Regions from separate parts of the Massilia consociata genome, predicted to be linked through region 2. Evidence: riboswitches for the same ligand, from Rfam matches in the RefSeq annotation. Region 2 holds a riboswitch; each other region holds the start of a gene.

Region 1 (10,504 bases), on a different contig from region 2:
ATCTGCTGGTGCCCCCGGGCCCCGAGGCACTTGACCGCCTGCTGGCGGTGCAGGACAGCGTGCAGTTCGACGATCCGGTCAACATCCAGTTCACGTCGGGCACGACCGGTGCGCCGAAAGGCGCAACGCTCAGCCACCACAATATCCTGAACAACGGCTTCTTCGTCGGTGAAGCGATGCGGCTGACGACCAGGGACCGCCTCTGCATTCCGGTACCCCTGTACCACTGTTTCGGTATGGTTCTCGGGAATATGGCCTGTGTAACCCATGGCGCGACCATGGTCTTCCCGAGCGGAAGCTTCGAACCCCAGGCCGTGCTCGATACGGTGCAGGCCGAGCGCTGCACCGGCCTGCACGGTGTCCCCACCATGTTCATCGCGCTGCTCGACCACCCCGACTTCGCGAACTACGATCTGTCCACGTTGCGGACCGGGATCATGGCTGGTTCCCCCTGCCCCGCCGAGGTCATGAACCGTGTGATGAAAACCATGCACATGGATGACATCACGATCGCTTACGGCATGACCGAAACGTCCCCGGTCTCGTTCCAGAGTTCGGTCGACGACCCGGTGCACCTGCGCGTTACCACCATCGGCCGCGTCCATCCGCACATCGAGTGCAAGATCGTGGATGCGAATGGCGCGATCGTCCCGCGCGGCGTCAAAGGCGAACTGCTGACCCGGGGCTATTCGGTCATGCTGGGCTACTGGGGTGACGAGGAAAAGACCCGCGCGACCATCGACGCGGCACGCTGGCTCCATACCGGCGACCTGGCGGTGATCGACGAGGACGGTTTCGCCTCGATCGTCGGCCGCTGCAAGGACATGGTCATCCGCGGCGGCGAGAACATCTACCCGCGCGAGATCGAGGAGTTTCTCTACCGTCACCCGAAAGTCCAGGACGTGCAGTGCGTCGGCGTGCCGGACGCGAAATACGGCGAAGAACTGTGCGCGTGCATCATTCTCAGGCCCGACCAGGAAGCCACGGCTGGCGAGATCCAGGAATTCTGCCGCGGACAGATCGCCCACTACAAGATTCCCCGTTACGTCCGGTTCGTCTCGTCCTTCCCGATGACGGTCACCGGCAAGATCCAGAAATTCGTTCTCCGTAATCAGGTCACTACCGATCTCGGCCTTCACCACGACAGCTGAACAGCCAAGGGGCGGGAAACATCGCGGCCCGCCCCGATTGACCGGGTCTTTCGTTCACCCATGGCGAAGACATCGGAGCCCTTCGCCGCGATCCGGCAGTTCGCGGCGAGCCGGGGAAGCTAGAAGATATGCCGGATACCCGCCATGAACCCATTCTGGGTCATACCGACCCCAACCGTACCAGTAAGGTCGAGCGCAATTGCGGCGGCGCCCCTGTTGTCCATCCGGCCGACGGCGCCGTACACGGCGGTACGCTTCGTGAACGCGTAGGTCAGGCGTGCGACCAGCATGTTCGTGTCGTCGCCCGATGCCTTGACGTCCTTCCGCGCGGCCTGCGCATCGAAGCTTAACTGCGCCGAGATCGGTTGGCTGAAGCCCAGGTAGTACAGATCCGATTCCGAGATACCGGTTGCTGCATCAAGCTTGCGCCGGATAATACCGCCGCCGAGCCTGGTCGAGCCGAGCATATAGTAGCCGTTCATGCTTACCCGCCGGTCGAAGCGCTCGCTGCTATCGAGCCCGCCTGCGCCGCCAGCGGTCCCGTGGAACTTGTCATAGCTGAGGTTCAGGCCGTACTCCTTCATCTCGTACCCGACCAGGCCGGTGACCTGGCGGCAGGCTTTTGCCGCCCCTGCAAGCTCGCCGGCGCATCCGCCGGCCACATTATCGCGGCCGAAGCTGTAGGTCGCGCCGAGCTGCAGGCCGTCGAAGCTTCCGAGATAGGCAATGGCATTGTCGCTGCGCGCCCCTGCCAGGTAGGGATCGATACTGTTGATCGAGAAGAGGTTCGGGCCAAGGACATCGCTCTTGACCGGTGCCAGCAGCGTCATGTTGTTGACGCGGCCGACCTGCAGTGTTCCCCAGCTGCCCTTCAGTCCGACCCAGGCCTGGCGTCCGAACAGGCGTCCGCCCTGCCCCGACGTCCCGCTATCGGAATTGAATCCGCCCTCGAGCGTGAACACGGCGGAGAGCCCGCCGCCCAGATCCTCGGAACCGCGCACGCCGAAGCGTGACGGCACGGTGCCTGTCAATGACGATACCCTCGTGATCGCCTCTCCCCTTGCATTCGCGTTTGTCATTCGCGCGACAGCGGTGTCGACAATACCGTAGATCGCCACGTTGCCCTGTGCGTCTGCTGCGCTGCTGGTGAACGCCGTGGCAAGCATGGCAGCCATGAGCACCGCGCGCGGCCCGGTCATCTGTTTATGCATCAATGTCTCCTGGTCTTAATGTTTTGTGGTGCTGCGCTGGAGCGCCGCTGCGACGTCCCGGATTGCGTACCTGGTGCCGGACATCGCATGAAGCGGCGTCCGGCCCGGTCATGCCCGGGCCTTCGCCGTGGCGGCAAGCGGCGCGCTGTGCTGCGCCGTCGCAGCTCCTGCGGAGCAGTCATGCCTGATCAGGGCTGCAGCGAGGGCCGCGATCACTGCGGGTACGGCAATGACGAGGAAGTTGGTTTGCAGCGGCAAGGACATGCCGATCAGCGTACCGATCACGATTGGCGCCAGGATGGCGCCCATGCGGCCGACACCGGATGCGAAGCCGATTCCGGTCGAGCGTGCGTCGATCGGGTAGAACTGCCCGGTGTAGGCATAGGTAACGATCTGGGTGCCGATCGTGGTAGCGCCAGCCATGCCCACCAGCAGGTAGAGCACCGGGGTCGGCACTTTGTAGCCGAGCAGTGCAATCGACAGTGCTGCAAGCAGGTACATGACAACCATGACGCGTTTGATCTGGAACCGATCCGCAAGCCAGCCACCGCCGATTGCACCCACGACCGCCCCGAAGTTCAGCACGAGGGTGAACGTCAATGCCGATCCAAGGCTGTATCCGGCACTTGCCATCAGCTTGGTCAGCCACGAGCTGAGCGCGTAGACCTGGAAGAGACACATGAAGAAAATAGTCCAGAACATCACCGTGCTGAAACCTCTTCCGTTCTGGAACAGTCTGCCGACCGACGCGCCTTTCGTCCCGCCGGCAACCGGGAGATGGAAGGTATCGCCCTGCGTGGCGCGATAGGCAGGCTGCATCTTTTCGAGCACACGCTGCAGTTCGGCGACGCGGTTCTTGCGGATCAGGTAGGGCATCGTCTCGGGCAAGCTCTTCAGGATGAAGGGCACCAGGAGTACCGGCACGCCAGCTGCCAGGAAGACCGATTGCCAGCCGTATGCTTCAAGCATGCCCTTCCCCAGGACGGCCGCCAGCATGCCGCCGATGGCGTACCCGCTGAACATCAAGGTCACCATCGTGGCCCGGATGCGCTTGGGCGAGAACTCCGTCATCTGCGCGACCACGTTCGGCATGACGCCGCCGATCCCGAGGCCGGCAATGAAGCGCATCACACTGAACGCATAGGGATCGTCGACGAGGCCGGACGCGGCCGTGAACACGCTGAACAGCGCGACGCAGATGGCAATGGTGGGACGCCGCCCGATACGGTCGGCGATCGTGCCGAGAAAGATGGCGCCGACCATCATGCCGAACAGCGCGGAACTCATCATGAATCCGGCGTCCTGCGCGTTGACGCCCATCTCCTGCATGATCAATGGCAAGGCCACCCCAGCGACAGCCAGGTCATAGCCGTCGCAGATGATGATGACCGCGCACCATGCCAGGACCTTCAAGTGAAAACTGTTGAACTTCGCCTCGTCGGCGAGCTGGTGTACGTCGATGTGTCGCATGCTTGTCTCCTGGTTGTAATCGGCCTTTCGGCCGGCTTGTGGCTTGTTGTTGCAATCGACATGCGAAAGGCGTGGGCTGAAAAAGGTCGAACACGCCCCTGGCGCGGCATGAAGCCGGCCATTGTTCGGTTGTATAAGGTGCAGATCCCCGGGCGTTTGCCCGAACCGCAGGGCTGTCAGGGCGAGGCTGCCAGCTCCTGCCGCGCCGCCTCTTCAAGCGCGCGCCGCATGATCTTCCCCGTGCTCGTCTTCGGCAGGTCTGCCATGAACTGCACGAGACGCGGCAGCCGGTCCCGTGCGAGGCGAGCTTGGCAGTACGCGATGATTTCTGCTTCCGACGCAGTCCTGCCCTTGGCAAGGACGATGTAAGCCTTGGCGAGCTCCCCTTTTTCGGCGTCCTTCACCGTTCCGACCGCGACCATGGCAACCGCCGGGTGCCCGGCGATGACGCGCTCGATCTCGGCTGGATAGATATGGCATCCATCGGTGACGATGAGGTCTTTCGCGCGATCGATCAGGAAGATGAATCCGTCTTCATCCATGTGACCGAGATCGCCGGTTCGCAACCAGCCATCCTCGGTGAGTACCTCTGCGGTCGCGTCCTCGTTGTTGTAGTACCCCATCATCGTCAGCCCACCCCGGATCATCAATTCGCCGATTCCTGGATGCAGCGTGGATGCGAAGCAGTTGGGCATCACGTTGATGCGCGCCTGGACATGCGGAAGCGGAATGCCGATCGATCCGCGCTTGCGTGGGCCGTACAATGTCTGCGTCGTCGCCGGCCCGGCGAGTTCCGTCATGCCCCACAACTCGATAAGCGGGCACCCGAACGCTTGCTCGACCTGCTCGATCTTGGCTGTCGGCATCGTTTGCCCGCCGACGGTACAGCGTTGCAGGCTGCCGAGCTTGTACCTCTTGAGTTGCGGGACGTCCAGCAGGGACATGTACATCGTGGGGACACCTTCGAACAGGGTCGCGCCGAACTGTTCGATCGACTCCAGGACTGCGTGTTCGGCGAATGTCGGGTGCAGGACCAGGGTGCCTCCGCAAGCGAAAGTCGCGTTCATCACGATGTTTCCGTAGGCATGCGCACACGGCAGAGCAGTCACCACCACATCGCCGGCGTGGCGGGTATGCATGACAGAAGTCATGGCCGCGTTAAGCAGCACCGCCTTGTGACTCAGCATTGCGCCCTTCGGATGGCCCGTGGTGCCCGACGTGTACGCAATCGTGGAAAGTGCATCAGGACTGATTGCCGGGATCGTGAAATGCGCGCTTTCCCTGTCGATCATGGCGTCAAAGCCGAGCGCACCGGGCAAGGCCGGACCGAAGCTGACGACTTGCAGGTTTGTGGCACTGCCGACGGACTCGACAAGGGCGAGGGCGTTGTCGGCGGAGGCGACGACGAGCGACGCGCCGCAGTCTTCGATCGCATACTTCGCTTCTTCGGCGGTGAGCATCGCATTGAGCGGGTTCACGACTGCCCCCAGCTTGAGGACCGCGTAGTAGCTGACAATCCACTGCCAGGAATTCGGTGCGTACAAGCTCACACGGTGGCCCGGGGCGACCCCGACGCGCTCCAGCGCGTTGGCAAACCGGTTCGCGAGCTCGTTGAGTTGCCTGTAAGAAAAGCGGTCGCAGCCGATCGCGAGAGCGAGATGTTCACCGTGCTGGATGGCCGCACGCTCGAGTACATGGGCGATCGAGCGATCCATCAATCGACTCCTTCGTCATGCTGCGCGTGCAACAGAGGCATGACGGCCCCCGTGCGCGTAACGGTATGCCCCAAGCCGGTATAGGCATGCGTCATCTTGGTCTCCATAGCGTCTTCTTGTAGTGTCGGAAGGTCCGCTGGTGAGCGGGTTTCCTGCTCTGCGCGGCCCCCTGTGTTTGCAATATTAATTTTGTACGGCAGCGCAGAATGTCTTGCGACGAACAATTGGCCACAAATAGTCAGGCTGAGTGGCGCTGGATATGTCCGAGTCCATCCTCATCTTAACTTTTCCCCACTGACGACCGCGAGCGAGCGCCCGATTGCAAGCTGTGAAACACCGGGATTGCCGGACACTGGCAAGGCAGTTAAAATCATTCCTGCCTGTCAAGGCAAAGCTGGGGGTCCTGCATGTCGCAACGGCGACCTGTGGGTGAGACATACCCTTTGAACCTGATCTGGATAATGCCAGCGAAGGGAAGCACCGATGCTGGCTGCGCGCCGTCTCCGTACGTCCCCTTGCTGGATCCTGCTCAGTCACCGAGACGCCAACAAGGATCCAATGACCTCTCCCATCCGTGTAGACCGCGGCCGATCTGCCCTCAAGGGTCGCCGGCACCCGCCTCCCCCAGCCGATCGACCGGATGGCACGCCTGCCCGTGCTTGTGCTGCCAGGGCGGCGCGAAGCCGATGAACGTCGTCGTGCTGGGAGCGGGCGTCATCGGCACGACGTCGGCCTGGTACCTGCGTGAGGCAGGCCATGATGTCACGGTGCTCGAACGCCAGCCGGGGCCCGCGCTGGAGACGAGCTTTGCAAACGGATGCCAGATTTCGGTGTCGCATGCGCAGCCGTGGGCCAACCCTGCCGGATTACTGAAGATAATGCGCTCCCTCACCCGCGAAGACGCGCCGCTGCTGTTTCGCCTCCGCGCCGATCCGCTGCAATGGCAATGGTGCCTGCAGTTCCTGCGCGAATGCCGGCCCGCGCGCGTCAACGCAAACTTGCGCCAGATTCTTGCCATCGCTGAATATGGCCGCCGTAGCCTGCAGGCGCTGCGCGCGGAAACCGGCATCGAATACGACAGCCTGGCGCGCGGCATCCTGCACTTCTATACCGATCAGCGCGAGTTCGACAAGGCATGTGCCGTGGCAGCACAGATGCGGGAACTCGGCTGCCCGCGCAGGACGATCGATGCCGATGAGCTCATCCGGATCGAGCCTGCATTGGCTGCCATGCGCAAGAAACTGGTCGGCGGTGACTTTACGCCCAGTGATGAGTCGGGCGACGTCTACAAGTTCACGTCGGGGTTGGCTGCCGAAGGCGAGGCAGCCGGCATCCGCTTCTGTTACAACACGAGCGCAACGCGCCTGCTGGTCGAAGCGGGCACGGTGATCGGGGCGGAAGCCATCGATGGCGAAGGCAGGCATCGGGTAATACGCGCCGATGCCTTCGTTGTCGCACTCGGCAGTTTTTCCGCTCCGTTGCTTGCACCGCTGGGCGTCAAGCTGCTGATCTATCCCGGCAAGGGCTATTCGGCGACCTATGACATCGCTGACGCAAGCGCGGCCCCAAGCGTTTCCCTGACCGATGACAGCTACAAGCTCGTGCTGTCGCGGCTGGGATCACGCTTGCGGGTGGCCGGAACCTGTGAATTGAACGGCTATTCGCGCGCCCTGAATACGGTACGTTGCGAAGCGATCACGCGACGGGTCCGCGAGCTCTTCCCCGATGCCTGCGACTATGCGCGCCCAAACTACTGGACGGGCCTGCGACCGCTTACGCCGTCGAACGTACCGTATATCGGAAGGACGCGTTATCCCAACCTCTATCTGAATACCGGACACGGCACGCTCGGCTGGACCATGAGTTGCGGCAGTGCCCGGCTACTGGCCGATATCGTCGCCGGCCGCCGTCCTGAAGTCGCCTGCAGGACCGCCGCTGGCTGAGGCGGGATTCTGTACGGCCGGCAGCCATTACCCTTCTGCTGAACCTCGGATGCCTGGTGCAGGAGGACTCAATTCATCCGTAAACGGCGCAGTCTGGGCTTCTTCTGGATGCCTTGGTGATGCAGTGTTGGCTTTTTCGTAGTTGTTAACGTCGAGGTAGTGCAGTGTGTAGAAATTATCTGTTGGTTAGTTACGTATTTTGTATTTGCGGCCGGCTGATTTCCCGAATGGATGGGCGTTTATGACTGGACTCTTCAGGAAACAAAGAAGCGGCTGTGGATCGCCAGGGCCTTCCTGCGCCAGCCTTGCCATTGCCTTCGCTCTGCATTAGCCGCTTGGCACACGCCGATGTCATGACTGGAAGCGAGCTTCGGGATGGTATGGGCACTCTTCAACGCTAGCGCCCTTACCCAGCACCATGTTCGATACCATTGAAATTGCTCGCATAGCACCAGTCGGACATGCACGGACCCGCTCCATTCGACAATGAAAAAGCCGTTGACTATTCATACCAGAGATCAAGCTCCGATTGGTGAATTGCTCATGTTTTCCTGATTGACCAGCACCCAATGCGATAGAGCCCAAAACACGGTGGCCCGCGACCACGCAGTGCGTGGTCAGCGCCTGACAGGAACACAGCACCGCTTGAAATCATGGTCCTGACACCGATATAGCAAAATTAAGCACCTGATTCCGCAAAGCCGTGTATGAATACGATGCTGTTTTTCGACTATGAGACCACGGGTCTGGTCCCTGCCCGCGAACGCCCGGCCCAGTTCGCGTGCGTGCGTACCGACATGAATCTGGAAATCGTCGGACAACCGACGACGCTGTACTGCAAGCCGGCGCCCGACCATCTGTTCGATGCGGGCGCTTGCCTTGCCACCGGCATCACGCCGCAAGTGTGCGCCGAAGTGGGCCTGCCAGAGCTGCAGTTTGTGCGCGAAGTGTGCCGGGAACTTGGTACCCCCGGCACGGTCGGCGCCGGCTACAACTCGGTCGCGTTCGACGACGAGGTCACACGCTTTATGCTGTGGCGCAACCTGGTGGACCCGTACGAGCGCGAGTGGAAAAACGACTGCAGCCGATGGGACGTGATGATGGCGGTACGCGCCACGTACGCGCTACGGCCCGAGACGATGGAATGGCCGCGCGAGGACGATGGCAGGGTCTCATTCGCCCTGGAACGCTTAAGTAGCGCAAACCAGCTGCTGCATGAATCAGCGCACGATGCGCTGTCCGACGTGTACGCCACTATCGGGTTGGCGCGCCTCATCATGGAACGCCAGCCGCACCTGTACGCGCACTGTCTGGCAATGCGCAATAAGAACCTGGCGATGCAGGAGATGGGCTTGGAGCGGCGTCAGCCATTCATCCATGTCGGCTACGGCGCTGCCGCGACCGCGGGCCTGCGCATCATGTTTCCCCTCGCTGCGCATCCCATCAACCGCAACGAGGTCGTCGCCTGGGATCTGGCGCACGACCCGCGCGAGCTGCTTGATATGGACGCGGAGACCGCCCGCAAGCGCCTGTTCACGCGGGTCAAGGACCGGCCCGAAGGTTTCCAGCGCCTGCCGCTCGACAGCATTGCCGCGAACCAGTCGCCGGCGGTGTTCGCGAACCTTGACGTCGTATCAGGCCAGCGGGCGACCGAACTCGGCCTGGATGTGGATGCAGCGATGGAAAACGCCGCCACGATGGCGCGCGTGCTGCAGGCAGTGGACGTAGACAGGTTGTTGCAGGTGCTCTTTGCCCGTGACAGCCTGGACGGCGAGGCCGATGCCGAGGTGGCGTTGTACGCGGGCCTACTAGGCAATACCGACCGCCGCACGCTGGATCAGCTTCGCATCCTTGATCCGCGCGGCTTCTCCGCTGCCAGGCCGGAGTTCGACGACCCTCGGCTCGCTACGCTGTGGTTGCGCTACAAGGCGCGTCACTATCCGGATGCGCTGTCACCAAGGGAGCTCGACAAGTGGGAAGAACATCGCTTCGATAAGCTTATCATGGGCACTGACGGCAGCCGCACGGTCGCGATGGTGCGGGAGGACGTTGTGCGCTACTGGCGTGCCCTGGTGGCGTCGAGCGATCTCATCGACCCGGGAAAGCTGCGAATATTGGACGATGTGCTGGCCCACGCGAACGGCATCGCTGCCGAAATCGACCCGTACGAGACCGTTGCGCCGGCCCGGCCAGACGCAGCGCCAGCACTTGCAACCGTTTCTCCGTTTGCGGTGCAGCCGGACATGTTCGGCGGCGCTGGCGACGGTGGCATGTCGCCAAGACGTCGCGCCATCGCGCGTCGCGCCTAACAAGCGGCGTTGCCGTCGTAACGGGCAAGCAGTTGCGCGAGCACGTCGGCGGCCGCTGTGTTATCGGGAAAGTCGAATTGCTGCCGGCGCGGCCGGTACACGCCACCGGCCTCCTGCACTATCAGCATGATGTCGGGTAGTCGGCTCAGCGCCTGGATCGGCAGCTTCAGGCTGCTGCCGTCAGGCGTGAGCATGCGCAGCTGCCGCTGCAGTTCGTCATCGCATCCGACGCGGGGCACTGCTACTCTCGCGTTTCGCTCCCGCGCCGCGTCATTGCGGCCGTCTGTCCTGGCGAGATCGGGCCGCGCCGCCAGCATGCCCGCCAGGCGCGCCGTTTGCCGCTCGACGTCAAACCGTCCCGCGTACCGGCTTCCCTCCACCATCTGGTACCGGATATAGAGTCGCCCGTCGTCGCTGGCCTCAAGGCGATAGTGATCGGCCAGCAGCCCATCGCTCGAACGGTACACCATCCCGACGCGGTCGATAAACTGCTTTAACTCATCGTTCGCACGTACGCGAATCGAAAACATTTGCCGCAGCACCTTGGGGTCGAAGGCATCGAGCCCCGCTGCTTCCACCGCACGCATGCGGATGGCCTCGCCGTAGTGCAGCGTCAGCTCGTCCGGCGCATGGACAGCTACGCCCGTTGCGTAGCGCACGCAGCCCGGCCCGGCGTCGCCAACCAGGGCGAGGGATTCGAATAAC
Region 2 (10,504 bases):
GAGCGAGCGCAAGGCCGGCGAGCGGCGCATCCGGTGCCCGGCCAGGCCGATCACGAAATAGCCGCCGGCCGCGAGCAGCATCCCCGCCAGCATGACGAAGGGTTCGGCGATATCGGGAATGGCGTGCGCGACGGAGCGCAGCAGCAGGGGCGGATGGATGAGGGCCATCACCCCTGCCAGGAGGCTGAGCAGGCGGAGGTAACGCAGTGCGCGGCCCCGCACGACGGGACGCGCCGGATTGGGAACGCTCATCGGTATGCGGATGTGCAAAGCAGGCCAGGCCGGTCGTGCTTCGACGATAGCACACTCGCGCATGCCCCGCCTGCCGCACCTGCCACCAGGCGTGCGGGCAGGGCGGTATCAGTGCTCGACGCTCTTCGAGAACAGGTTGATCACCGCCACGCCGGCGATGATCAGGGCGAGCCCGGCGATGGCCGGCAGGTCCAGGCGCTGCTGGTACACGATCCAGCTGATCAGGGAAATCAGGACGATGCCCACACCCGACCAGATCGCATAGGCGATTCCCGTGGGCAGCACGCGCAGGCTGAAGGTCAGCAGGTAGAAGGAGAGGGCATAGCAGCCGACCGTGACGAGGCTGGGCAGCGGGCGGGTGAAGCTGTCGGAGGCCTTGAGCGCGGTGGTGCCGATGACTTCGGCCACGATGGCAAAGGCGAGGAAGAGATAGGCTTGGGTCTGGGTCATGCCGCCATGATACAGGCAGCCATGATGCAGGCGCCAAGGCGGCCGGCACGCCCGGGCGCGCCGGCCGGCGGTACGCCGCTTATTGCTCGCGCACCCAGGTCTGCGAACGGCCGAACATCGGCGCGCCGATGTAGCCGCGCACTTCCAGCTTGTTGCCGTTGTCCTTCAGGGTCGCCTTGCTCTTGTAGGTCTTGCCCTTGGCCGGGTCGAGGATTTCGCCACCGGTGTACTCGTTGCCTTCCTTCTTCAGGCCCGAGAGGATGGTCATGCCGACGATCGGCTGGTCCTTGCGCGCGCCTTCGCAGGCCGTGCACTTCGGGTTCTGGTCCTGGCCGGCCGGACGGAACAGCTTTTCGATCCTGCCGTTCAGGACGCCGTTTTCCTCGGTAACGCGCACCAGCGCCTTCGGCTGGCCGGTTTCGTCGTCGATGGTCTTCCACATGCCCGCTGGCGAGGCGTTTTGCGCCATTGCCGCCGGCATCGCAAACATCATGGCAATCAGGCCTGCCTGCATCAGTTGTCGCATCTTGGGTCTCCAGAATTGTTATTGGTATAGCAGAGTGTAGCAAACAGTACAGACGGCGGGAGACCCAAATTCCGAGGATTCCTTCCAATCGTCATGGCCCCATGCAACGGTCTGTCGACAATTTCGAGACAGTTTGTGGACAGGTTGACTATATTGCCTCGATACAATTTCGATTTTTTCGTAGAGGATGTGCCTACCGTGAAGAGCCTTTCCCGACTTCCCCTGATCCTGCTGGGCGCCGTGCTGGCGACCGGCGCCGCCGCTGCCACCACTGCCGCCAGCCCGGCCGCCGCGGCGCCCTTGTCCATGAAAGTGCATGACCTGGCGAGCATGTTCGCGCAGGTGTGGGACCGCAACGTCGGCAAGGCGGACGAGGAATTCCTGCGGGATTTCAAGGCTTCGGTGGTGCCGAAATTTCCGGCCTTCTACGGCGTCGAGCGCTACAACGGCAAGAAGACCGAAGCGCAGCGCGATGCCGAGATCCTGAAAGCCCGCGCCGAATTCCCGGCGCTGCGCGAGGCTTACGCGAAGAAGGTAGCGCGCTTCACGCAGGACTTGCCGGTCCACCTGGCGAGTTTCAAGGCGGTGTTCCCGGACTACGTACCGAACGACATCTGGTTTGTCCATTCCCTGGGCGAGATGGACGGCGGCAAGCGGACGTTCAAGGGCAAGTCGGAATTCATCTTCGGCGCGGACCAGATGGTCAAGCTCCATGGAAACAACGACGAGACCTTCTTCTTCCATCACGAGCTGTTCCACGACTACCAGCCGATGCAGTGCAAGAGCTGGCCGGTCTGGACCTCGTTATGGCAGGAAGGCATGGCCAGCTATGTGGCGAAAGTGCTGAACCCGAACGCGACGGATGGGGAAATGCTGCTGGACCTGCCGGTGAACATGGTGCCGGACACGCAAAAGCAGATGAAGCGCGCGCTCGACGACCTGTACGCCAAGCTGGACAGTACCGACCAGGAGGCCTACAGCGGACTGTTCCTGCGCAGGGGCGACAATTCCGGCATGCCGGCCCGGCGCGGCTATTACCTGGGCATGCTCGTTGCCGAGGAAGCGGCCAAGACCATGAGCCTGCAGCAGATGGCCAGGCTCGATTGCGACAGCGTGCGGCCGGTGGTGTTCGCCGCGGTGGAGCGGCTGCGCAGCGCGCAGGCTGCTGGCGGCAAGCGGGATGAATGACCGGTTTGTCGCAGGGTGGGCAGGTCTCCTGCCCACGCTACAAAAAACGCGGCCGAGGCCGCGTTTTCTTCTGCACTGACGGCTTACGCCGCCGGCAGCTTCGCCAGCTGTTCCTGCATCTTGGCCAGCGTCGCCGAGAAGTTCGCCACGCGTTCCTTCTCCTGCTCCACCACCGCGGCCGGGGCGCGCGCTACAAAACTCTCGTTGGCCAGCTTGCCGCTCGCCTTGGCGATCTCGCCCTGCAGGCGCGCGATTTCCTTCGAGAGGCGCTCGCGTTCGGCGGCGACGTCGATCTCGACCTTCAGCATCAGCTTGGTGGTGCCGACGATCGACACGGCGGCCGGCGATTCCGGCAGCGCGTCGACGATCTGCACCTCGGCAAGCTTGCCCAGCGACTGGATGTACGGGGCGAACACCGCCATGCGGGCGCGGTCTTCCTCGTTGCCCGGCTCGACGATCAGCGGCACGCGCACCGACGGCGACAGCGACATCTCGCCGCGCAGGTTGCGGGTGGCGTCGATCAGCGCTTTCAGCTGTTCCATCCAGCTTTCCGCCTCTTCGCTCACGAGCGAGGTGTCGGCCAGCGGGTAGGGCTGCAGCATGATGCTGTCACCGGTCTTGCCGGCCAGTGGCGCAATGCTCTGCCACAGCGCTTCGGTCACGAACGGAATGATCGGATGCGCCAGGCGCAGGATCACTTCCAGCACGCGCAGCAGGGTGTGGCGGGTGGCGCGCTGCTGCGCTTCCGTGCCCTGCTGGACCGAGACCTTGGCCAGTTCCAGGTACCAGTCGCAGTATTCGTACCAGGCGAAGTTGTAGATGCTGCTGGCGATGTTGTCGAAGCGGTAGTCGGCGAAACCCTTGGCGATATCGAGTTCGACACGGTTCATCAGCGAGATGATCCAGCGGTCGGCCTGCGACAGGTCTTCCGGCTGTGGTTGTCCGCAGTCCTTGCCCTCCGTGTTCATCATCACGAAGCGGGTGGCGTTCCACATCTTGTTGCAGAAGTTGCGGTAGCCCTCGCAGCGGCCGAGGTCGAAGTTGATGTTGCGGCCCAGCGAAGCGTAGCTCGCCATCGTGAAGCGCACGGCGTCCGTGCCGAAGGCCGGGATCCCTTCCGGGAATTCCTTGCGGGTGGCCTTGGCGATCTTGTCAAGAGCGCGCGGATCCATCAGGCCGGACGTGCGCTTGGCAACCAGCGATTCGACGTCGATGCCGTCGATCAGGTCGATCGGGTCGAGCGTGTTGCCCTTCGACTTCGACATCTTCTGGCCTTGCGAGTCGCGCACCAGGCCGTGCACGTACACGGTCTCGAACGGCACCTTGCCGGTGAAATGGGACGTCATCATCACCATGCGGGCGACCCAGAAGAAGATGATGTCGAAGCCGGTCACCAGCACCGAGGACGGCAGGAAGTGCTGCATGTCTTTCGTCTGCTCCGGCCAGCCCATGGTCGAGAAGGGCACCAGGGCCGACGAGAACCACGTATCCAGCACGTCGTCGTCGCGGCGCAGCGCGCCCGTGATGCCTTGTGCGGCGGCCTTGGCCTGCGCTTCTTCTTCGGTACGGGCGACGACGATCTCGCCGTTCTCGCCATACCAGGCCGGGATGCGGTGGCCCCACCACAGTTGGCGCGAGATGCACCAGTCCTGGATGTTGCCCAGCCACTGGTTGTAGGTGGTGGTCCAGTTCTCCGGCACGAACTTGATCTCGCCGCTGGCGACCTTTTCCAGCGCCACCTCGGTGATCGACTTGCCCGGGTTGAAGGTGCCTTCCGGCGCCGGCTTGCTCATCGCGACGAACCACTGGTCGGTCAGCATCGGCTCGATGACGACGTTGGTACGGTCGCCGCGCGGCACCATCAGCTTGTGCGGCTTGACCTGCTCCAGCAGGCCCTGGCTTTCCAGGTCGGCGACGATCTGCTTGCGCGCGGCGAAGCGGTCCAGGCCCTGATACTGCGCCGGGCCGTTCTCGTTGATCTTCGCATCCAGCGTGAAGATGTTGATCGGCGCAAGGCCGGCGCGCTGGCCGACCGCATAGTCGTTGAAGTCGTGCGCCGGAGTGATCTTCACGCAGCCGGTGCCGAATTCCTTGTCGACGTAGCTGTCGGCGATGACCGGGATCTGGCGGCCTGTCAGCGGCAGGGTGAGCATCTTGCCGTGCAGGTGGGTATAGCGTTCGTCGGTCGGGTCCACGGCCACGGCGACGTCGCCCAGCATGGTCTCGGGACGGGTGGTGGCGACCGTCAGGTGGCCCGAGCCGTCGCTGAGGGGGTACTTGATGTACCACATCGAGCCGTCTTCTTCCTGCGAATCGACTTCGAGGTCGGAGACTGCCGTGCCCAGCACCGGGTCCCAGTTCACCAGGCGCTTGCCGCGGTAGATCAGGCCCTGCTCGTACAGGCGCACGAACACTTCCGCCACGACTTTCGAGCGGGGCTCGTCCATGGTGAAGTATTCGCGGTTCCAGTCCGGCGAGGTGCCCATGCGGCGCATCTGGCCGGTGATGGTGTTGCCCGACTTTTCCTTCCACTCCCAGACCTTCTCGATGAAGGCGTCGCGGCCGAGGTCGTGGCGGGAGATTTTCTGGGCGTCGAGCTGGCGCTCCACCACGATCTGGGTGGCGATGCCGGCGTGGTCGGTGCCCGGGATCCATGCGGTGTTGTAGCCGCGCATGCGGTAGTAGCGGGTCAGGCCGTCCATGACGGTCTGGTTGAAGGCATGGCCCATGTGCAGGGTGCCGGTCACGTTCGGCGGCGGCAGCTGGATGCTGAACGACGGCTTGCCGTCTTCCATGGTGGCGGTGAAGTAACCGCGCTTTTCCCACTCGGTGCGCCAGTATTGTTCAATGTCTGCGGGCTCGAAAGACTTGGCAAGTTCCATGATGGTGAGATAAGAATGTTGAGTGCGTTCGAAAACAAACGCATAAAAACGTTTGCGAAAAGAACCATTATAGAGCAGATGGGGCTATAATCCGCCCCGCTGCGTTCCGGGAAGCCGGGCGCGGCACACGCTAGGGGTCCTGTTGTCGCAATTGCGACACGGGTGAGAAATACCCTCCGAACCTGATCTGGATAATGCCAGCGAAGGGAAGCAGTCAGATGCATGGCCGTGGGCACCCCACGCTCGTCCTGCCGTGTCTGGCGTACTCCTTTGCTGGCTCCGCAAAGGAGCCACATGAACGCACCTCTCAAGTTTGAAGCCGCGACCGCCACCGTCGACCAGGCGGCCATCGAACCCTTCCCGAATTCCCGCAAGGTCTACATCGAAGGCAGCCGGCCCGACATCCGCGTGCCGATGCGCGAGATTTCGCAATCCCCGACACCCGACAGCTTCGGCGGCGAGCCGAATCCGCCGCTGTTCGTCTACGACACCTCGGGGCCGTACACCGACCCGCTAGCGTCCATCGACGTACGCCGCGGCCTGGCCACGCCACGCCTGCCATGGATCCTGGAACGCGGCGACACGGAAGAGCTGTCCGGCCCCACGTCGGACTACGGCAAGGCCCGGTTGGCCGACCCGGCGCTCGCGGCCCTGCGTTTCGAACTGCAGCGCACCCCGCGCCGCGCGAAAGCCGGCCGCAACGTCACCCAGATGCACTACGCACGCCAGGGCATCGTCACGCCCGAGATGGAGTTCATTGCCCTGCGCGAGAACCTGCGCCGCAAGGAATACCTCGCCTCGCTCGTCGATTCCGGCCCGATGGGCGCGCGCGTGGCCGGCCTGATGGCGCGCCAGCATCCGGGCCAGTCCTTCGGCGCCAGCATCCCGCCTGAAATCACGCCCGAGTTCGTGCGCGACGAGGTCGCCCGTGGCCGCGCCATCATCCCGGCCAACATCAACCACCCGGAAATCGAACCGATGATCATCGGCCGCAACTTCCTGGTGAAGATCAACGCCAACATCGGCAACTCGGCCGTCACCTCGTCGATCGGCGAAGAGGTCGAAAAGATGACCTGGGCGATCCGCTGGGGCGCCGACAACGTGATGGACCTCTCGACCGGCAAGCATATCCATGAGACGCGCGAGTGGATCATCCGCAATTCCCCGGTGCCGATCGGGACGGTGCCGATCTACCAGGCGCTGGAAAAGGTCGGCGGCAAGGCCGAGGAACTCACCTGGGAGATCTACCGCGACACCCTGATCGAGCAGGCCGAGCAGGGCGTGGACTACTTCACCATCCACGCCGGCGTGCGCCTGGCCTACGTGCCAATGACGGCGAAGCGCCTGACGGGGATCGTCTCGCGCGGCGGCTCGATCATGGCCAAGTGGTGCCTGGCGCATCACAAGGAATCCTTCCTGTACACGCATTTCGAAGAGATCTGCGAGATCATGAAGGCCTACGACGTGTCCTTCAGCCTCGGCGACGGCCTGCGCCCGGGCTCGATCTACGACGCCAACGACGAAGCCCAGCTGGCCGAACTGAAGACGCTGGGCGAGCTGACCCAGGTCGCGTGGAAGCACGACGTCCAGACCATGATCGAGGGCCCCGGCCACGTGCCGCTGCACCTGATCAAGGAAAACATGGATCTGCAGCTGGAACAGTGCAGCGAAGCGCCGTTCTACACCCTCGGACCGCTCACCACCGACATCGCCCCCGGCTACGACCACATCACCTCGGGCATCGGCGCCGCCACCATCGGCTGGTACGGCACCGCCATGCTGTGCTACGTCACGCCGAAGGAGCACCTCGGCCTGCCCGACAAGCAGGACGTCAAGGACGGCATCATCACCTACAAGATCGCGGCGCACGCTGCCGACCTGGCCAAGGGCCATCCGGGCGCGCAGATGCGCGACAACGCGTTATCCAAGGCGCGCTTCGAGTTCCGCTGGGAAGACCAGTTCAACCTGGGCCTGGACCCGGACAAGGCGCGCGCCTTCCATGACGAGACCCTGCCCAAGGATTCCGCCAAGGTCGCCCATTTCTGCTCGATGTGCGGGCCGCATTTCTGCTCGATGAAGATCACCCAGGAAGTGCGCGAGTACGCGGCCACCAAGGGCGTGGGCGAGCAGGCCGCGCTGGCGAAAGGGATGGAAGAGAAGGCGATCGAGTTCGTGCGCGGCGGCGCGAAGCTGTACCGGGAGGTGTGATGACCGAGATCGAACTGAACGGGACGCCATACCGCGTTCCGGCCGGGCATTCGCTGCAGGAGCTGGCCGGCCAGCTCGGCCTGGCGGACCAGGCCGTGGCAGTGGCGGTCAACCGCGAGGTGGTGCCGCGCCAGCGCTGGCCCGAGCGGCGGCTGCAGGCCCGGGACAAAGTGGACATCGTGCGCGCCATCGGCGGCGGCTGAGTAGACCGTAGGGTGAACGGCTTCGCCGTTCGCGCGTTCAAACAGTGTGGGATGTGTGGCGAGGTAGCTCCATGCGGAAACGGTTTGAACGCGCGGTCGGCACAGCCGACCACCCTACAACGACGAGGAGATAACAATGAATGCAATGAATGACACTGATTTCCTGACCATCGCCGGCCGCCAGTACGCTTCGCGCCTGCTGGTGGGCAGCGGCAAATACCGCGACCTGGCCCAGACGCGCGAGGCGACCCTGGCGGCGGGCGCCGAGATCGTCACGGTGGCGATCCGCCGCGTGAACATCGGCCAGGACCCGAACGCCCCCAGCCTGCTCGACGTGCTGCCGCCCGACGAGTTCACGATCCTGCCCAACACGGCAGGCTGCTACACGGCGAAGGACGCCATCTACACGCTGCAGATGGCGCGCGAGCTGCTGGGCGGGCGCAAGCTGGTGAAGCTGGAGGTGCTGGGCGACGAAAAGACCCTGTTCCCGCAGATGCCCGAGACGCTCAAGGCCGCCGAGGTGCTGGTGCGCGACGGCTTCGACGTGATGGTCTACTGCAGCGACGATCCGGTGCAGGCGCGCATCCTGCAGGAGATCGGCTGCGTGGCCGTGATGCCGCTGGCTTCGCTCATCGGCTCGGGCATGGGCATCCTCAATCCGTGGAACCTGCGGCTCATCATCGAGCAGGCGAGCGTACCGGTGCTGGTCGATGCCGGCGTCGGCACCGCCTCGGATGCGGCCATCGCGATGGAGCTGGGCTGCGACGGGGTCTTGATGAACACCGCCATCGCCGCCGCGCGCGATCCGGTACGCATGGCACGCGCCATGCGCCACGCCGTGATCGCGGGGCGCGACGCGCACCTGGCGGGGCGCATGCCGAAGCGGTTTGCCGCCTCGCCTTCCTCCCCGGTCGAGGGGATCGTTACTTGAACGTGCCCACCGTACTCGTGTTCGCCGGGCTCGACCCCAGCGGCGGGGCCGGGCTGGCGGCGGACATTACCGCCATCGGGGCGCTCGGCGCCCATGCGCTGCCGGTGGCGACGGCGCTCACCGTGCAGGACAACAACCGCGTGCACGCGGTGCAGCCGGTCGATGCCGCCTTCGTCATCCGCCAGGCGGATGCCCTGGTCGATACCTGCCGCATCGATGCGGTGAAGATCGGCATTCCCGGCAGCGCGGACAACGCGGCCGCCATCGCCAGGCTGCTGCGCCGGCTGCGCGCGGCCAACCCGGGCCTGCCGGTGGTGCTCGACCCGGTGCTCGCCAGCGGCAACGGCGACGCGCTGGGCCGGGGCAATGCGACCGACGCGCTGGCGGAACTGCTGCCGCTGGCGACGATCGTCGTGCCGAACCTGCCCGAGGCGCAGGCGCTGGGACGGCTGCCCTGTGCGCACGTGCTGGTGACGGGCGGCCACGGCGAGGAAGACATCATCACCAACCGCTGGCTGCGCGACGGCGTGGAGGCGCGCGCCTGGCGCCTGCCGCGCCTGCCGCACACCTATCACGGCAGCGGTTGCACGCTGGCGGCCGCGATCGCCGCCCGGCTGGCGCTGGGCGACGCGGTCGAGGCCGCGCTCGACCAGGCGCAGGCGTACTGCCACCAGACGCTGGCCCATGCGTTCCGGATCGCGCCCGGTCAACGCATCCCGCGCCGCATCCTGCAACCACACCGAGCGCACTGAGTACGCCGGGTGCAAAGAAAGGACAACCATGGACAAACACTTCATGCGGGGGCTCTACCTCGTCACCCCCGACTGGGACGACACCGACCGCCTGCTGGCGGTCACCGATACGGCGCTCATGGCCGGCGCTGCATTGGTCCAGTACCGCCACAAGGGCGCCAGCCCGGCGCTGCGGGCCGAGCAGGGCTCCGCCCTGCTGGCGCTGTGCCGCGAGCATGGCCGCCCGCTCGTCATCAACGACCATATCGACCTGTGCCGCGACCTCGATGCAGACGGCGTTCACCTGGGCGGCACCGACGCGCCGGTGGCCGAGGCCCGTGCCCTGCTCGGACCCGACAAGATCGTCGGCGCCTCCTGCTACGGCGAACTGACGCTGGCCGAGCAGGCCCGGCAGGCCGGCGCGAGCTATGTCGCATTCGGCGGCTTCTATCCGTCGCCGGTCAAGAAATACACCTTCGTGACGCCGCCGGAGATCGTGGACGTCTGGCGCGAGCGGGTGTCCCTGCCGATGGTGGTCATCGGCGGCATGACACCGGAGAATGCCGCGCCGCTGGTCGGGCGCGGCGCCGCCATGGTGGCGGCAATCACCAGCGTGTATGCCGCCGATGACCCGGCCGCGGCGGTGCGCGCCTTCTGCGCACTGTTCAGGAGCTGAGCCGAAGAAGGAAATCGCCGGTTCGCCGCTTCACCAGTTGCGCCACGGAGACAGGTCCGGGCTGCCGTTGTTTATTGCTGACTGGCAAATATATAATGTGCCGGGCATTCTTTCCAATCACGGCCGGCCTGGCATCGGCCAAGGACAGCATCGCCGCATGACGCGGCAGCGGAGAACACGATGAAACATATGAAGGTGGGGACCCGCCTGGCGCTGGGTTTCGCCCTGGTGCTGGCGATGCTGGTGGCCGTGATCGGTTTCGGGATCGCCAAGCTCGGCACGCTCCATGAGGACACGCGGACGATGGCGCTCGAGGCCTACCCGAAAGTCGTCGTGGCGCAGGACCTGGCCGACCGCATCAACCGCACCGCGCGTACGGTGCGCGACCTGCTGCTGGCAAGCAGCGAGGAAGCGGACAAGAAGAACTTCGCGGCGCTCGCCACCAGCCGCAAGGAAA
Region 3 (10,504 bases), on a different contig from region 2:
GCGTCGAAGAACAGCCGGCCAAGTGCCAGCTCGTAGGTGAACTGCTTGAGCTCGCAACGGGAAAGGTAGCAGCCGCCTCCGGGCCTGGCGAAGAAGTCCTGTCCCTCGTACCAGAAACCGGTGAGCTCTTCCAGTTCGAGCAAACCGTCGCCGTCCGTATCCTCGCCGTCGAAGGCACCGTCGAGCCGGAAGGCCGGATCGAAACGGTTTTCTTTTTCCAGCAGGAAGCCGGTATAGCTGAACGACCAGAAATCCTGGGCCTGCGCGGGCACGAGCAGGCCGGCGGCGAACAGGGCAGGGAAGAGGCGCTTATGCATGATGAGCTCCTTCGGGCCGACAGAATGGCGGCGTGGGTGGCATTCCAGCCTAGCATACGGCGCGATCCGGGTACGCCCGTACGACGATAAAAGGTCGGGCCGCAGGCAAACCCTTGCATTCGGCCGCGACCGTGTTGGAATGCGGCCACGACAGTAGTGGGTGACAGGGGACGGGAGCTGGCCTTGTTCCGTCAATACGCCAGAAAACCACGGTCTTCACAAGCTGACAAGGCTATACTCTCGGATTGCTTTTTTTCATCTCGGGGTTCATCTTGTTCAAATCGATCGTCCTGCACACCGCCGTGCCCGTTGCACTGCTGGGCATGGTAACTGCCGCCGTGGCCGATGAAGGCCAGTGGCAACCGCACCAGTTGCCGCAACTCAAATCCGAACTGAAGCGCATCGGCATTACCATGCCGGCCGAGAAACTGGCCGACCTGACCAGGCATCCGATGAGTGCGATCGTGTCGCTGGGCGGCTGCTCGGCCTCGTTCGTCTCGCCGGACGGCCTGGTCGTCACCAACCACCACTGCGCCTACGGCGCCATCCAGCGCAATTCGACCCCCGAGAAGAACTACATCATCAACGGCTTCCTGGCCAAGAACCGCGCGGACGAGCTGCCGGGCGGGCCGAACACGCTGGTGTACGTGACCGAGAAGGTCGAGAACGTGACCGACCGCGTGCTCAAGGGGCTGAGCCCGTCCATGAGCGGCCGCGAGCGCCACGAGCTGGTCGCGTCGCGCATCAAGTCCCTGATCGCCGAATGCGAGACCGACAAGTCGGTGCGCTGCTCGGTGCCGGCCTTCCACCGCGGCCTCGAGTACTACCGCATCAAGCAGCTGATGATCCGCGACGTGCGCCTGGTGCATGCGCCGTCCGACCGCATCGGCAACTTCGGCGGCGACATCGACAACTACGAATGGCCGCGCCAGACCGGCGACTACGCCTTCCTGCGCGCCTATGTCGGCAAGGACGGCCGCCCGGCCGACCCCTCGCCGGACAACGTGCCGTATAAATCGAAGGATTTCCTGGTCGTATCAAGCGAAGGCCTGAAGAACGGCGACCCGATCCTGCTGGCCGGCTATCCGGGCCGCACCAGCCGCTACAAGCTGCCGAGCGAGATCCGCTTCGCGCGCGACGTCGACTTCCCGGCCAAGGTGGCCAGCATCACCGCCGACCTGTCGGTGATCTCGGCCGCGACCATGGGCAACCCGGCCTGGAACGTGCGCTACGCGAGCGTCGACAAGAGCCTGAACAACGTGCTCAAGAAGACCCAGGGCCTGCTGGACGGCTTCGCGCGCAAGGACATCGCCGCGATCAAGGACGTGCAGGACGCGGAATTCCGCGCCTGGCACAAGCAGAACGGCAATGGTTCGAAGAATCTCCTCAGCGAGCTGGATAGCGTGATCGCCCAGGACATGGCGGCCTCGCGCCAGGAGGCGGCGTGGCTCGAGGCGACCCACAGCGACCTGCTCAAGAGCGCCCGCACCCTGTACCGTCTCGCGCTGGAGCGCCAGAAGCCGGACGCGCAGCGCGAAGCCGGCTATCAGGAACGCGACCTGTCCTTCATCAAGGCGCGCCTGACCCGCCTCGAGCAATCCTTCGTGCCGCAGGTCGACGAAGCACGCTGGGGCGCCGCGCTGGCGCGCTATGCCCGCATCGACGCCAAGCTGCGCCCGCAGGGCCTGGACGCGCTGCTGCCGGCCGCCAACGCGCTGCCGGCCATGTACAAGGCGACCGAACTGGAAGAAACCGCCAAGCGCCTGGCCTGGATCGGCAAGGATCCCGAGGCCTTCCGCAAGTCGAACGATCCGTTCATCCAGCTGGCCGTGCGCCTGCACGACACCGGCATGGCGCTGGAAAACCGCCGCAACGACATCGACGGCAACCTGGAACGCGTGATCCCGCAGTACATGTCGGCCGTGATCGCATGGAAGAAATCGCAGGGCAAGCCGGTCTACCCGGACGCCAACTCGACGCTGCGCGTGACCTATGGCACCGTGTCGCCGTACTCGCCGCGCGACGGCCTGGTGAAGGGCCCGTTTACGACGGTCGAGGGCATCGTCGAGAAGGCGACCAACAAGGATCCGTTCATCGCTCCGGCCCCGCTGCTCGATGCCATCAAGGGCAAGCGCTACGGCGTGTTCAAGGACCCGGTGCTGGGCAGCGTGCCAGTCAACTTCCTGTCGAGCGCCGATACCACCGGCGGCAATTCCGGTTCGGCCGTGATGAACAAGCGCGGCGAGCTGGTGGGCCTGAACTTCGATTCGACCTATGAATCGATCACCAAGGACTGGTACTTCGACAGCGCCATCACGCGCGCGATCCACGTCGACATCCGCTACATGCTGTGGGTGATGAAGGAAGTGGACGGCGCGCACAACCTGCTGAAGGAAATGACGATCAAGTATCCGAAGAAGTGATCGGGCAGGCGAGCTGACGAGGCCCCGGCGGTACGCCACCGCCGGGGCCTTTTTGCTGTTACCATCCGGCGTCTTCTTATTGCACCGCATGAACGATACCCTGACCCTCGCCGGACTCACGACCACGCCGCTGGAACTCGTTTCCTTCCTGCTTGCGGCGACCACCGTGGTCCTCAATATCCGCCAGAAGCACTGGGCCTGGCTGTTCTCGATCGCTTCCTCAAGCACCTACGCCGTCGTGTTCTTCGATGCCAAGCTGTATGGCGACATGGGCTTGCAGTTCGTGTTCATCGCCGCCTCCGTGTGGGGCTGGTACCAGTGGCTGCACGGCGCCGGCAACCAGCCGCTGGTCGTCACGCGTCTGAGGCGTGGCGGCTGGGGCTGGGCCATCGCTGGCTGGGCGATCGGCTTCGTGCTGCTCTCGCAATTCCTCGACCGTCTCACCGACACCGACGTGCCGCATGCGGACGGCTTCCTGACCGCCGGCAGCCTGGTGGGCCAGCTCCTGCTGGGCCGCAAGAAGGTCGAGAACTGGCTGATCTGGATCGTGGTGGATGTGCTGTACGTCGGCCTGTACGTCTACAAGGGCCTGATCCTGACGGCGGTGCTGTACGCGGTGTTCGTGGTGCTTGCCTACACGGGCTGGCGCGCCTGGTCGAACATTGCGCGGAGGGATGCATGAGCGCGGCCGGGGCGCCGGATCCGAACCCGGGCCTGCCGGTCCAGCGGGTAGCGCTGCTCGGTGCGGAATCGTCCGGCAAGTCCACCCTGGCCGAGGCGCTGGCGGCGCACTACAAGACCGTGTGGGTACCGGAATACCTGCGCGAGTTCGTCGACACCCATGCCCGCGTGCCGTTCGAGAGCGACCAGTACCCGATCGCCCGCACCCAGCTGGCGCGCGAAGACGCGCTGGCCGGGCAGGCAAGGCGCTTCCTGTTCTGCGACACGACGCCCCTGATGACGGCCCTGTACAGCCGCCAGTACTGGGGCCGGGTGGACCCGCAGCTGGCGCGCCTGGACAGCCGCCACGACTACGCCTGGACGTTCGTCACGGCGCCCGACAGCCCATGGGAACCGGACGGCCTGCAGCGCGAATCGGAAGAGGTGCGCCAGGAGGTGCACCGGATGCTGGTGGAGACGCTGGTCGCGAGGGGCATTCCCTACGTCCTGCTGGAAGGCGACCTGCCGTACCGGGTACGGCAGGTCGAGGCACTGCTGGGCCAGCCTTAGAAGTCGAACTGGGCCGACACGCGGAAGGTGCGCGGCGCGCCCGGCAGCAGGTAGCCGCCCAGCGACTGCGTCACGTCGCGCCAATAGAACTTGTCGAACACGTTGTCCACGCGGGCGCGGAGGGTCGTGTTGACATTGCCGAGCCGCACGGCGTAGGACGCACCCAGGCCGGCCACGTGGTAGCCTGGCACGATCGCACGGTTTTCCGGATCGAAGGCCTTGCTGCCCGAATACTGCCACATCGCATCCACCTTCAGGCCGGCGACGGCCGGCACGGCATATTCCACCCACGCGGTCGAGCGGAATTCCGGCACGTTGGTGACGCGCTTGCCTTCCACGCCCGGGTCGCCGGTGCCGGTCTGCTTCGCATCCAGCGCCATCAGCGACAGGCTGTAGTTCAGGTCTGCATTGACCTTGCCCTGCGCCGCCAGTTCGATGCCGCGGTGGCGCTGCTCGCCGGCGCGCACGAAGGCATTGGCGGCGTTCACGTATTCCAGCCCCTGGCGGATGTCGAACGCGGCGGCCGACACCATCACGGCATTGTTGACGATGCCTTTCACGCCCAGTTCCACCTGCTTCGAGCGGCCCGGCGGCAGCGCGGCGTTCTCGTTGGTCGTGCCCATTTCGGCGATGCCGCCGTGCTGCAGGCCGTGGCTCAGCGAGCCGTAGACGCTCCAGTCGCGCGCCGGCTTGTACACCAGCGCCACGCTCGGCAGCACGAAGGAATCGTTCGCATGCACCCACGGCTGGTCGATCTCGGCCAGTTCGTGGCGCTTGAGCTTCACCCAGCGCAGGCCGGCGTGCAGCGTCAGCTGCTCGGACAGGGTGGCGACGTCCTGCACGAACAGGGCGTGCTCGCGGTCGCTGCGGCGCTCCATCACCGGGCCGGTACGCGGGCTGCCCGGCGCCGGGTCGACCAGCAGGTTGTTCCAGATGTTGCTGTAGCCGGCGTAGTCGTAGACGTATTCGCCGAAGCTGTCGTGGCGCTCGGAGACGGCCGTGCCCACGGTGAGCGCGTGGCGCACCGCGCCGGTAGTGAAGCGGCCCTGCAGCATGGCCTGCACACCCCACGGGGTCTTGCGCTCGCCCACGCTCTGGTAGTCATAGACGTCGTAGTCGCCGTTCGAGCAGTAGCCCGGATAGAATCCTTCGCCCTCGTTGCTGCAGCCGTAAGGGAAGGCGGTGTAGTCGTCGCGCTTGAACCAGTGCTTGTTGGCGGTGATGGTCGCGTTCCATTCCGGGTTGATGCGGTACTCGAAGCGCAAGCCCAGGTTGCTGCTGTCGGTTTCCACCGGCTTGGTCCACAGCTGGTTGTTGAGCAGGGTCTTCGGCGATACGCCGGTCGGCAGCGCCTCGTTGCGCAGCAGCTGGTAGCCCGGCGCGGTGATCTGCGACTTGTGCTGGTGGTCGAGGTCCAGTTGCAGCAGGGCGCTTGGCGCGATCTGCCAGTCGAAGGCGAAGGATGCGAACTGGCGCTCGCCGTCGGCGCCGCGCACGTAGGACTTCAACTCTTCCGCGGCGGCATTGATGCGGTAGCCGAAGCGGCGGTCCTCGAAGCGGCCGCCCAGGTCGATCGCGCCGTGCACGGTGCCGCGCTCGCTCACCTCCACGGTCGCCGAGCGCAGCGGCGCATTGGTCGGGCGCTTGGTGGCGAAGTTGATGATGCCGCCCGGCGCCGCGACGCCCGCCTGCAGGCCGGCCAGGCCGCGCAGCACCTCGACCCGTTCCTTGTTCTCCAGCGGGATTTGCGCATCGGCCGGGATCACGATGCCGTCCTTGCGGTAGCTGCTGGCGTTGTCCAGCGCGAAGCCGCGGATCGAGAACTGCTCGGCATAGCCGATCGCGTTGTACGCGTCCCCGATCGAGGCGTCGAAGCGCGCGGCGTCGGTCACGTTGCGGATCGACAGGTCCTGCATCTGGGTGCGGGTAATGGCGGTGATCGCCGCCGGAGTGTCGAGCAGGGGCGCGTCGGTGAAGCCGCCGATGCTGGCGCGGTCGCTGGCGACCCAGCGGCTGCCGGTGACGACGACCGAGGCCACGCCCGCGGTTGGCTGTGCAGCCGGCTGTGCGGCCTGTTGCGCCGATGCGCTGATGGAGAAGGCCTGCAGGATGGCGCAGGCAAGGACGGATTGCTTCAGGTTGAATGTCATGGTTTGCTCGTCTTCGCGCGCCACGGTGTCGGATGCGGCGCGCTGCTTTCATAAAAGCCGGAGCCAACGTGGGGGAAGGGCAAACAAGAATGGGAACTGCGTTGCGCTTTCCTTCGCTGGCATTATCCAGATCAGGTACGGAGGGTATCTCTCACCCGGCAGCGCAGCGTGAAGCGCGCACCAGGACCCCTAGCGAGGCGGCAGTGTACCACGGTCCCGGACGGACGTGGTGAATGTGGCAATGATGGGTGCGGGGGCGATGCAGCGACGAGCCCGCCTGTGCAGGGACTTACGGCTTGCGCTCCGGGTCTTGTTGCACGAGCGGAAGGGTCACCTGGAACGTGCTGCCCTGGCCCAGTCCCGCGCTGTGTGCGGCCACGCTGCCGCCATGCAGCTCGACCAGGCTCTTGACCAGTGCAAGACCGATACCCAGGCCGCCCCCGGTACGGCCGGGGCTGCGCGTCACCTGGGCGAACGAATCGAACACGTGCTCCAGCAGCGCAGCTTCGATGCCGATACCATTGTCGCTGACCTCGATCCGGGCCTGGTGCGGCCCCGCGTGCAGCGCCAGCACGATGCGGCCGCCTTCGGGCGTGTATTTTGCCGCATTGGCCAACAGGTTCGCCACGACCTGCACCAGCCGCTTGTGGTCACCCAGCACCACCGGATGACGGTCGGGCAGCTCGGTCGCCAGCCCGTGGCGGCGCTGCGCGATCGCGGGTCTGGCCTGTTCCAGGGCGTCGTTGACCACCATGGACAGGTCGACCGGGACGCGCTCCGTCGTCATCAGGCCTTGCCGCACGCGCGACATGTCGAGCAGGTCGTCGACGAGATGGGTCATGGCTTCCACTTGTCGTGCAATGATGTCGCCGGTACGGCGCTGCTGTGACGCATCGACACCCGAAGGGAGCCGCAGCAGGTCGGCGGCGGCCCGGATCGGGGCCAGGGGGTTGCGCAACTCATGCCCGAGCACCGCCAGGAAATGGTCTTTGTGGGCGTCGGCCTCGCGCAAGGAGGCCAATGCGTCCTCGAGCGCCCGCTCGGCCTCGCGGCGCGCCACGTCGGCACGGTTCAGGCGCACGGCCCCATGCCAGGTGACGACGATGATCAGCACCGCGATCCCCCAGACGAGCAGGGCAATCCCGGTATCGATGTCCACCGCGTCGAAGTGCAACGCAATCCAGATGATGGTACCCAGCAGGACCGGCAGGATAATTGCCGCCAGGAGCAGTCGCCGTGCAATCTGGGCCGAGGGAGCGTGACCCGTGACAGCCGCCATGATGCCTTCGGAGAAACGCGTCGCCAGGGAGCCGATCGAAAGCAGGATGAGCGCCACGACCGTCAGGATCGAGGTGCCGGTACCCGGCAATGAGTGATAAAGAAAGGTGTCCCGGAACAGGTAGCCTGCAAGCGTCAGCAGCGCCAGGAACAGCACGCCCAGCGCAAGCCATTGCGAGCGATGCACGTGGCGCGGGTAGGGTAGCGCCCCCAGGCTGGCGCCGAGTACCAGGAAAGCCGCCGCCGTGATCGGAGACGACAGTCTCCAGCCGCCGCGTCCTGCCATCAGGTCCGGGAGCCAACCGAGCGGCTGCACGGCGTACGCCAGCAGGATCATGAGCGCTGCCGCCATGAGCGCCAGCGCCGGCAGCAAGCCGGCATGTTTTCCGGCGCCTGACTGGCGCAGGACCAGCGCGCAGCAGGCCAGCAGGGTCATTCCCGCAGTCATGGGGACCATGGCCGGAAAGCCCCGGAATACCGAGGTGAGATGCTCGATCCCGGATGCCCAGCCCGACAGGCAGGCAAGCGCGATGACGGCGCAGGCGCAAGCGGTAAACAGCGGCAGGGCGGACCTGGAGGGGAAGTTCAATGCGTTCGGCTTTCGACTGAAGTGTAAGACCTGATGAGCATGGCTCGCCATCATAATCGAATGCATGCGCAAGCATCCAATCTGCGCTGGTACGCTACCCCGCTGTCCAATTCAAGGAGAGGGGTTGCCATGCTCGGCCAGGCCTCCTGGCGCGCAAGAGATTGGGGCACCCGCAGCAGCAGGCGCAGCTTGCGCAGCCATGGCCCAGAGGCGCAGGTGCCGTGCGCGCTGCCGGCCAGTGGGTCAGGCTTCGGCCGTCGCCGGCTCGGCCACGGTGCGCGCCTGCCTGCTCGCTGCCGGCACCATGTGCCGCAGCATCGTGGTGCGGGTGGAATCGCCGATGGCGCGCCAGAACTCGCGGCGCTGGGCGGCGCGCTTGCGATGCTTGGACGGCATGTCGGCCAGCGGCTTGAGGTAGAAGGGCAGGCGGATCAGGTAGCTGCGGCCCGGCATCTCGACTCCGCCCAGGATCTTCCAGAAGCCGTCGTAGGCGTTCTCGAAGTGCTTGACGTCGAGCGGGTTGTAGGCGATGTGCGATGTGCACTTGATGGCCACCACCTGGTCGATGCCCAGCGCCTGGGCGATGCCCTGCATGGCGGCGAAGCAGAAGAAGCTCGGCGAATTGTTGGGGAAGGCTGCCTCGAAGGCGTCGAAGGCCGCGCCGGAGTCGGTCCAGCGCCCCTGGTTGCGGGTGACGAACGGCACGATCGGCAGGTCGACACCGGCCAGCTGGCCATCCACCCAGGTGTAGGACAGGCGGTGCAGGTACTTGCCGTCGGCGACCAGCGACAGGGTGAGGTCGCCCTCGGCGTCGCCGCGCGTGGCCATCTCGAGGCGCATGACGAACAGGTGTTCGCCGTTTTCGTCCTGCGACGGGTGTTGCCACAGCGTGAGGCCGCCGCCGCCATAGACGGCCTGGTGGTAGGCATTGCCGAAGGTGGCGTCTTCGAAGCGGTAGTGCGACAGTACGCATTGCACCCGCTGGCGCGCGCTCAGGTCGGTGGACAGGTAGCTGCGGTGGCTCAGGTGGTGGAACAGGTCGTCGTGGGGCGCCGCCGCGACGAAGCGGCGCACCAGGTCGAGACGGCAGAGGGCCTGGTGCTCGCGCCAGTAGCGCAGCACGCGCAGGCTGCGCGCGATGCTGAGCATCCACGAGGCGGACGTGTACTGGCCTCGGCGGGCACGCCAACTTTTGGTCAGGTGAGCGACAATCATGAGAACGCTCCATTCAGCGTAAAGTTCCTGGCGCCACGGCGGCGCCACTGTCTTTATCTTCGAGTCCCGCCATGTGAAGCATGGCGAGATTGCGCAGCAGAAACCTCATTCTGCCACGCAAGTGTGCCGAATGCTAGCTACTGCCCGGATGCAGGAGTGGGAGAGAAAAGGAAGCAGTGGAAAAAGAAGCAATGGAAAAGGAAGCAACGGCGAACGGTGCGGTCATGTTGTCTCTCTCTCGGATAATAGTGACTTATTGTTTTCGCCCGGCAGGCACTACAAGACTATCATGTTTGTGCGGCGACACGCTTCCGATTCATCACTGATAATTGCGCCAGACCGAACGCGAACGGGAGGAGCGAGATGGTGTATGAACTTTTTTACTGGCCCGGTATCCAGGGCCGTGGGGAATTCGTCCGGCTGGCCCTCGAGGAAGCCGCGGCCGAGTATGTGGACGTCGCGCGCCGCGAGGGCGGGATGGACCTGCTGCTGTCCGCGCTCGACACCGAAGCCCATCCCTCGTTCGCGCCGCCCTTTCTGCGCGCGGGCGAGCTCACCATCGGGCAGGTGGCCAATATCCTGCTGTACCTTGGCGAACAGCACGCGCTGGCGCCGCGTACCGATCCGGGGCGGCTGTGGACGCACCAGCTGCAGCTGACCATTGCCGACCTCGTGGCCGAGATCCACGATACCCACCACCCGATCGCCACCTCGCTCTACTACGAAGACCAGAAGCCGGAAGCGATCCGGCGCGCCGCCGATTTCATCGAGACGCGCCTGCCGAAGTTCTTCGGCTACTTCTCGCGGATCCTGTCCAACCCCGAGCCGCGCGACTGGCTGGTGGGCGACAAGCCGACCTACGCCGACCTGTCGCTGTTCCAGGTGGTCGAAGGCCTGCGCTACGCCTTCCCGAACGCCATGAAGCGGCTCGAAGGCGAGTACCCGGCGCTCGGCGGCTTGCGCGACCGGGTGGCGGCGCGCCCCAACATCGCGGCCTACCTCGCATCCGACCGGCGCATCCCGTTCAACCAGAACGGCATCTTCCGCCACTATCCGGAGCTGGACGAGTAGTTCAGCCCCGGTCCCAGGCAGGGGCGAAATCCGGGCTGACGATGCGCCCGCCGCTGTCGAGGGCATCGATGGCGGCGATGTCGCCGGGGGCCAGCACGAGGCTGCGCGCTGCCAGGTTGCCGGCGAGGTTGGCGCGCTTCGTCGACGACGGGATCGCCGCGTACCCCTTGCCGAGCAGCCAGGCCAGCGTGACCTGAGCCGCGGTCGCGCCCAGGCGCGTCGCGATGGCCT

Evidence for each region. Region 2 has a riboswitch for thiamine pyrophosphate ahead of thiC (phosphomethylpyrimidine synthase ThiC). Riboswitches for the same ligand answer to the same signal wherever they lie in the genome.
Region 1: linked by a shared signal. The riboswitch ahead of ACFFJK_RS13315 (D-amino acid dehydrogenase) and the one ahead of thiC (phosphomethylpyrimidine synthase ThiC) in region 2 are both predicted to bind thiamine pyrophosphate.
Region 3: linked by a shared signal. The riboswitch ahead of ACFFJK_RS00080 (TonB-dependent siderophore receptor) and the one ahead of thiC (phosphomethylpyrimidine synthase ThiC) in region 2 are both predicted to bind thiamine pyrophosphate.

What each region holds. Positions count from the first base shown of each region.
Region 1 covers NZ_JBHLWP010000012.1:47,792-58,295, reverse strand. The annotation lists gene ACFFJK_RS13335 (AMP-binding protein) at 1-1,151, shown strand, start outside; gene ACFFJK_RS13330 (porin) at 1,271-2,362, opposite strand; gene ACFFJK_RS13325 (MFS transporter) at 2,471-3,832, opposite strand; gene ACFFJK_RS13320 (class I adenylate-forming enzyme family protein) at 4,009-5,547, opposite strand; TPP riboswitch at 5,934-6,040, shown strand; gene ACFFJK_RS13315 (D-amino acid dehydrogenase) at 6,234-7,490, shown strand; gene sbcB (exodeoxyribonuclease I) at 8,198-9,799, shown strand; gene ACFFJK_RS13305 (hypothetical protein) at 9,796-10,504, opposite strand, start outside.
Region 2 covers NZ_JBHLWP010000006.1:348,918-359,421, reverse strand. The annotation lists gene ACFFJK_RS05735 (hypothetical protein) at 1-252, opposite strand, end outside; gene ACFFJK_RS05730 (SMR family transporter) at 361-702, opposite strand; gene ACFFJK_RS05725 (DUF2147 domain-containing protein) at 782-1,228, opposite strand; gene ACFFJK_RS05720 (hypothetical protein) at 1,427-2,416, shown strand; gene ACFFJK_RS05715 (valine--tRNA ligase) at 2,500-5,298, opposite strand; TPP riboswitch at 5,421-5,524, shown strand; gene thiC (phosphomethylpyrimidine synthase ThiC) at 5,593-7,506, shown strand; gene thiS (sulfur carrier protein ThiS) at 7,506-7,709, shown strand; gene ACFFJK_RS05700 (thiazole synthase) at 7,846-8,640, shown strand; gene thiD (bifunctional hydroxymethylpyrimidine kinase/phosphomethylpyrimidine kinase) at 8,637-9,392, shown strand; gene thiE (thiamine phosphate synthase) at 9,436-10,047, shown strand; gene ACFFJK_RS05685 (methyl-accepting chemotaxis protein) at 10,228-10,504, shown strand, end outside.
Region 3 covers NZ_JBHLWP010000001.1:18,445-28,948, forward strand. The annotation lists gene ACFFJK_RS00060 (hypothetical protein) at 1-317, opposite strand, end outside; gene ACFFJK_RS00065 (S46 family peptidase) at 590-2,740, shown strand; gene pnuC (nicotinamide riboside transporter PnuC) at 2,829-3,422, shown strand; gene ACFFJK_RS00075 (AAA family ATPase) at 3,419-3,970, shown strand; gene ACFFJK_RS00080 (TonB-dependent siderophore receptor) at 3,967-6,120, opposite strand; TPP riboswitch at 6,212-6,321, opposite strand; gene ACFFJK_RS00085 (sensor histidine kinase) at 6,410-7,987, opposite strand; gene ACFFJK_RS00090 (DUF535 family protein) at 8,231-9,202, opposite strand; gene ACFFJK_RS00095 (glutathione S-transferase) at 9,566-10,273, shown strand; gene dkgB (2,5-didehydrogluconate reductase DkgB) at 10,275-10,504, opposite strand, start outside.